Regions from separate parts of the Pseudomonas sp. NY8896 genome, predicted to be linked through region 3. Evidence: riboswitches for the same ligand, from Rfam matches in the RefSeq annotation. Region 3 holds a riboswitch; each other region holds the start of a gene.
The links. A riboswitch is a leader RNA that binds a small molecule or an ion and turns the genes downstream of it on or off. The one in region 3 is predicted to bind cobalamin.
Positions count from the first base shown of each region.

Region 1 (2,256 bases), 550 kb from region 3:
AACCACGATGCAGGGTAACAGGCGCATCATCACTGGGCTGCTTTACCGCTGGCGAAGGCTGTGGCTAGCGTCTGCACGCCGCGGAACAGGCGGATGCCGGCTTGCATGGCGTCGGCGTCAAGAATGATGATGCGATCGTACTTCACCGCATCCATGTTGCGGGTTACCGGGTCGCTGCGCAGGAATTCGAGCTTTTTCTGGTAGTCGTCGGCGGGGAAGCGGCGGCGGTCCATGCGGGCGATGATCAGCCAGGTGGGGTTGGCCTTGGCCAGGGTTTCCCAGCCTACGGTCGGCCATTCTTCGCTGGACTCGACCACGTTGCGCACACCCAGGGTGCGCAGCATGAAGTCGGCGACGCCCTGGCGGCCGGCCACATAAGGGTCGATGTCGAGGTCGGCGCTGGAGAACCAGAACAATGCCGAGGTGGCCGACAGGTCCTTGCCGGCCAGTTGCGCCTTGGCACTGTCCAGGCGGCCTTTGAGCTCGGCATTCAGAGCATTGCCGCGGTCCTGCACATCGAAGATCTCGGCCAGCTGGCTGATGCTCTTGTAGATGCTGCTGACCTGGAACGCCTGCAGACGGGTGCCGTCGGCGCCGACCAGGTTGTCCTTGCCTTCGCAGTCCGACGGCAGCAGGTAGGTGGGGATCTTCAGTTCATCGAACTGTTCGCGGGTGCCGACCACGCCCTGGGCACCGACCATCCATTCGAACTGCACCGCCACCAATTGCGGGCGCTTGCCGACCACGGCTTCGAAGCTGGGGTCGTTGTCGGCCAGGCGCGGCACCTTGGCGTTCACTGCCTGGTACTCGGGCAGCACGTTGTTGAACCACAGCGAGGTGCCCGCCAGTTTGTCGCCCAGCCCCAGTGCATAGAGCATCTCGGTACCGGCCTGGCCGATGGTGACGGCGCGCTGTGGCGCCTGGGCGAACGTCTGCGGCTTGCCGCAGTTGTCGAGCGTCAGCGGGTAGTGGGTGGCCGCGGCCTGGGCCAGGCCGGTAAGGCCTAGGCCGGCGAGCAGGGTGGCGAAACGGGGCAGCATGCTGGGCGATCTCCTATCGGACAGTTCGGGTGAGGAACGCGCGGACAGGCATCGCCGAGCCCCTGCCGGTGGCAGGGGCAACACTGATGGCCAATCCCGGACACCCCGCCGGTTGGTGAATGTAGGCCGGCAGGTCTCCTGACTGGTGCGTCATGGCCCGGCTCCGGCCTTCCCGGGCGGTCTGGCCCAGTGGCATCGATGGAGCAGGCTCGGCACCTACAGTTGCGGGGGCAGTTCCGTTTGGCCCGTATTGGCGGGCCTGGGATTCCCTATTAGTTCCGTGGTGGAAACCGGCGGCCCGCATGGTAGACCATCGCGCCGCCGGGTGAAAACGCTTTTCAGAAGTACTTCAGCCAGGCGATGTCGCGGCGCCGCTGCTTCAGTTGGGCGAACCCGCGTACTGGCAGGTACAGCGAAGCCGCCAACAGCACCGCGCTCAGCCACACCGCTGCAATGCTCTCGAAGCCGAAGTAGTCGCCCTGGTTGAGGCCCAACAGCGCCACGCTGGCCAGGTACAGCAGCTTCAGCACATACAGGTGCAGCAGGTAGAAGAACATCGGGGCCGCACCGAACACCGCCAGGGCACTGATCCAGCGCGCCTGGCCGGCCCGCTCGAAGGCGCGCAGCAACACAAGGCCGCAGCCCAGGGTCAGGGCCAGGAACAGTAGCGACGGTGGGTATTTGGTGATGTTGAAGAAGCTCATCAACGTTTGCGTGAAGGTGGGGTAACCGCTCCACGGCGCCTCACCATAGCCGTTGAACATGCGCAGCAGGACAAAGCCCAGGAGTGCGAGCAACCCGGCCGTCAGCAGGCGTTGCTGGCGTTGTCCGGCCTCGCTGCCGCGCGCGAACCAGGGGCCCAGGCCATAACCCAGGGCAATGACGCCGATCCACGGCAGCACCGGATACGACGTGCGCAGGCGCAGGTTTTCCGACCATTCAAGCCAGCCGCGGTCGTGCAGGATTGCCCAGGGCACGTGCAGGGCTGACCCCACGCCAAAGTGCAGGCCGTCGAGCAGGTTGTGGCCGGCGACGATGATGGCGCCCAGGGTGAGCAGTGCGGCGCGTGGCAGCCACACCAGCAGGGACAAGGCGATCATGCTGACGCCGATGGCCCAGATCACTTGCAGATAGATCACGCTGGGCGGCAACTGGAAGGTCCAGGCGAAGTTGACCAGGGTGAACTCCAGCACCACCAGGAACAGCCCGCGCTTGA
Region 1 covers NZ_CP132350.1:4,448,736-4,450,991, reverse strand. Annotated here, with positions in the region: gene Q9451_RS19925 (iron ABC transporter permease) at 1-30, opposite strand, end outside; gene Q9451_RS19920 (ABC transporter substrate-binding protein) at 30-1,040, opposite strand; cobalamin riboswitch at 1,151-1,350, opposite strand; gene Q9451_RS19915 (DUF1624 domain-containing protein) at 1,379-2,256, opposite strand, start outside.
Region 1: another riboswitch for cobalamin. It lies ahead of Q9451_RS19920 (ABC transporter substrate-binding protein); the one in region 3 lies ahead of Q9451_RS17490 (CbtB domain-containing protein).

Region 2 (2,256 bases), 1.5 Mb from region 3:
ATGGTCTGCATCGCGCAGCAGGGTGATGCGGTTGGCGCTGGGGGCGGTCGCACCGGCGCGCTTCATCGCCTTGCCCATGGCCCAGCCGCGAATACCCTTGCCATCTTCGGGCTTTGGGGGCGCGTTGGTTTCGGCTACCAGCACATCGCCGTTGGGCAGCAAGTAGAGCCAGCGTGGGTGGTCGAGGCCGCTGGCGAAAGCGGTGACCTGAGTGCCTGGTGCTGCGGTGGGCTTGCCGCCCTTTGGCCAGCCGACTGCGGGGGCGATGTTCACGGTGGGGATCAATGTCGTGACGGGGGCAGGCAACTCGGGTGTTGGCCCGCTGCCCTCGCTTACGTTCAACAGGGCCGTTTCGCCGCAGCCTGCCAGGCTGGCGGCGACTAACCAAGGCAACAGGCGGTTCATGGGCAGCGTCCTCTGAAGCAGGCCTATGGGATTGAGAGGGCGCGCAGGGTTCCGTCCCTTGGTCTTGCTCTTGCTTCGGCTTTTGCTTCAAAGCGCGCGATAGTCCAGGCGACGCAGATTGCGACTTCAGCGTTCAGCCTCCTGAAGTCGCGAAGATCAAGATAAAGATCAAGAGCATAAATAGCTGCAACACCCGCTTCGATTGACGCTCCCGGTGCAACCCTCTAACCTTCGCGCGTGTTTCAGGTGCCCTGCCAGCTTCGACTGGGCAGGGTGAAACTGGGAAGCCGGTGGGCGCCTGCATGGCGCGAATCCGGCGCTGCCCCCGCAACGGTAAGTGAGCAGAAGGCCGCGCAAGGCCACTGGATGCCAGCATCCGGGAAGGCGCGCAGGCCAGGGCCTAACGCCCACTCACAAGCCCGGAGACCGGCCTGTTACTGCCAACGGCATCACGGAGGGTGATGCGCGGTGCACCGTGGCGCCCTGCCATGGCCCCTGCGCGTTCTCCGTTTGCCTGCCTATTACCTGCCGCCGCGCGTTGCCGTGGTGCCAGCCAGCGGAGAACCCCATGAGCGAATCCACCGAACGCGACGAACGCCACCTGGCGCGCATGCAGCGCAAGAAGGCGGTCATCGACGAACGCATCGCCAATTCCCCCAACGAATGCGGCCTGCTGCTGGTGCTGACCGGCAACGGCAAAGGCAAGAGCAGCTCGGCCTTCGGCATGCTCGCACGCGCCCTGGGCCATGGCATGCAGTGCGGTGTGGTGCAGTTCATCAAAGGCCGCAACAGCACCGGCGAAGAACTGTTCTTCCGCCGCTTCCCCGAGCAAGTGCGCTACCACGTCATGGGCGAAGGCTTTACCTGGGAAACCCAGGACCGCCAGCGCGACATTGCTGCCGCTGAAGCCGCCTGGGCGGTGTCGCGCCAGTTGCTGCAAGACCCAAGTGTGCAGTTCGTGGTACTGGATGAGCTCAACATCGCCCTCAAGCATGGCTATCTCGACCTGGACCAGGTGCTGTCCGACATTCAGGCCCGCCCGCCGATGCAGCATGTGATCGTCACTGGCCGTGCGGCCAAGGATGAAATGATCGAACTGGCCGACACCGTGACCGAGATGGGCATGCTCAAGCACGCTTTCCAGGCCGGTATCCGCGCACAGAAGGGCGTCGAGCTGTGAGTCGATCGCGCCACTGCCCCGCCGTGCTGATCGCGGCACCAGCCTCTGGCCAGGGCAAGACCACTGTCACTGCTGCTCTGGCACGCTTGCACCGTAACCTCGGGCGTAAGGTGCGGGTGTTCAAGTGCGGGCCCGACTTTCTGGACCCGATGATTCTCGAGCGGGCCAGTGGCGCGCCGGTGTACCAGCTGGACCTGTGGATGATCGGTGCAGATGAAAGCCGTCGCCTGTTGTGGGACGCTGCCGGCGAGGCCGACCTGATCCTGATCGAAGGGGTGATGGGGCTGTTCGACGGCACCCCGTCCAGCGCCGACCTGGCCCGCCATTTCGGCGTACCGGTGCTGGCGGTGATCGACGGCACGGCCATGGCTCAGACATTCGGCGCCCTGGCTCTGGGCCTGGCGCGCTATCAGGCCGACCTGCCGTTCGCCGGCGTGCTGGCCAACCGGGTGGGCAGCCTGCGCCATGCGCAACTGCTGGAAGGCAGCCTGACCCAAGGGTTGCGCTGGTATGGCGGCTTGTCCCGCGAGCGTGGCATCGAGCTGCCTAGCCGCCACCTGGGGCTGGTGCAGGCCAGCGAGCTGAATGATCTGGAGGCCCGCCTGGATGCTGCTGCCGAGGCGCTGGGCGCCAGTTGCGACGCGGCTTTGCCGCCGCCGGTAACCTTTGCC
Region 2 covers NZ_CP132350.1:5,390,400-5,392,655, reverse strand. Annotated here, with positions in the region: gene Q9451_RS24280 (sorbosone dehydrogenase family protein) at 1-405, opposite strand, end outside; cobalamin riboswitch at 633-855, shown strand; gene cobO (cob(I)yrinic acid a,c-diamide adenosyltransferase) at 974-1,585, shown strand; gene Q9451_RS24270 (cobyrinate a,c-diamide synthase) at 1,582-2,256, shown strand, end outside.
Region 2: another riboswitch for cobalamin. It lies ahead of cobO (cob(I)yrinic acid a,c-diamide adenosyltransferase); the one in region 3 lies ahead of Q9451_RS17490 (CbtB domain-containing protein).

Region 3 (2,256 bases):
CAATGCCGCGCAGGTCGGAAAGCGCCAGGCCCTGGCTAGCCAGGGCTTGGTGCAGCAGGGTTTGCAGGGTATCCGCCGGGCAACCCCGGCGGCAGCCCAAGCCAGCGTAGAAAGCCGGCATCAGGCCTCGCTGGAGCGGCGGAACAGCCACGCACTGAGCAGGCCCAACGCCACCCAGAAGGCAGCGTTGGTCAGCCAGGAGGCCATCTTGAACTGCGTCTCCAGTGCTTCGGGGGCCAGGCTTTCATGGACTTCAGGCTGTGGCGCACCGATCACATGGGGGATAACCAGCAGCACGGCGCCCAGCGCCTTCAGCAGCCAGTGGCGGGCGAACACCAGCAAGGCCAGGCCAAGGGCGGTGGCGCTGGCCGTGCCAATCCACCAGGCCTGGCGTTGCCCCAGGTCGGCGGCAGCAGTGCCGGGCAGTTCCGGTGGCAACCCCAACGTTGGGGCCAGACAGAACACGGCGAAACCGGCCAGGCCCCACAAGGCGCCAGTGCTGACGCGCTTCGGCTCGCGCAGGCCATACAGTGCGGCGAGGATCAGGGCAAAGCCCACCGCCACCACCAGGTTGCCACCGGTGGTGGACAGCACGCGCTGCCAGCCGTCTTCTGGTGACCAGGCTTCGGCGCTGTGTTCATGAGCGCCCTCATTGCCGCCATGTTCGTGTTGTGCGGCCGGGGCCGAGGACTCGTAGGTTTCCGCTTCGAGAATCAGCGGGGCGACCCAAAAGCTTTGCAGCAAGGTCAGCAACAGGGCCGCAAGCAACCCGCTGAAACCCGCAGTACGGGCAATGCGCGTGATCATCAGGCGTACTCAGTGGCAGGGGAAGGCGGCGCTGTGGCGGGTGTCGTGGGCGGCGTTGTGCACGGCCTCGATGTGCGAGAAGCCGGCGAAGTACACCAGGCACAGGCCCAACAGGCTGGCGCCGACGGCGATGACTACGCGCTGGCTGAGGGTGACGGGTGTGGCAAGGCTGTGCTGCTTGGCGCTGGTGACGGGCATGACGCGTTCCTCTGCTTTTTAGTGAGCAACGGGCGAGCGCGGCAGCCCCGGGCGGGGTCGCCCAGGGGAATGCAACAGCGCCCGCCCACCGCGGGGTGTTCATGAACGCCAGGCCGGTCTCCGGGCTTGCGAGGAAGAGCAGGGCTCCTGGAACACGTCACCTTCCCATGCCGTACTACGAGGCACAGTGGTACAGACGCTTCACTCGCTTACCGTTGCGGGGGCAGCACCGGCATTGTCCGGCCCTGCTGGAGGGCCTGCGACGCACCGGTTTCCCGTTTCACCCCCTATGGGGGCACCTGAACGTGAGGCATAAGGAGAGCATGGGGCGGGCTTGGCGTCAATCTGTGGGTGCATCTGCCTTCCACCCATTTCAGGCTTGCGCGGGTTCCTGCCGGACGGCGCTATCCCTGCAGCCGTACCGTAGAAATCTACGCAGTTCGAATATCGCGGCCAGACTCACGCTGGGCCACCAGCGCGCGAATGCGCGGGATCAGGTCCTGCCCGTACTCGACCGCATCACGCAATTGGTCAAAACCGCGGAACAGGAAAGTGCTCACCCCAAGCTCGTAGTAAGCCAATGCGGCCTCTGCCACCTGCTCTGCAGTCCCCACCAGCGACGTAGAGTTACCGGCACCGCCACCCAGCGCGGCAATCTCGGTCCACAGCCGGGTGTCATGCACTTTGCGCTGGCTGGCCAGCTGCACCAGACGCTCAGAGCCGGCATTGCTCTTGCCGAAGTTCTTCTCGCGGCGGTTGCCCTGGTGGATGCCGATCCGCGCCTGGGCGTCGGCCAGAATGCGCTCGGCACGGCCCCAGGCCTCGGCCTCGGTAGCGCCCAGAATCGGCCGCAACGACAGGCTGAAGCGAATATGCTTTTCGCGTCCGTAGCGGGCGGCGGCCTTGCGCACTTTGGCGATGCGTTCGCGTACCTGTTCCAGCGGTTCGCCCCACATCATGTACACATCGGCGTATTTGGCGGCCACTTCGACGGCCGCATCAGAGGCGCCAGAGAAATAGATCGGCAAATGCTGCACTGGCTTGACCAGGGTCAGGTTGTCTTCGACGCGGTAATGTGTGCCCTGGTGGTCGAACGGTTCATGGCGAGTCCAGGTGTCACGCAGTACCTGCAGGTATTCGTCGGTGCGCGCATAACGGGCATCCTTGTCCAGGAAGTCGCCATCGCGCTGCAGGTCGCCGCTGTCGCCGCCGGTAATGACGTTGATCGAGGCACGGCCACGGCTCAGCTGG
Region 3 covers NZ_CP132350.1:3,903,365-3,905,620, reverse strand. Annotated here, with positions in the region: gene Q9451_RS17500 (cobalamin biosynthesis protein) at 1-121, opposite strand, end outside; gene Q9451_RS17495 (CbtA family protein) at 121-807, opposite strand; gene Q9451_RS17490 (CbtB domain-containing protein) at 817-1,005, opposite strand; cobalamin riboswitch at 1,099-1,323, opposite strand; gene Q9451_RS17485 (LLM class flavin-dependent oxidoreductase) at 1,437-2,256, opposite strand, start outside.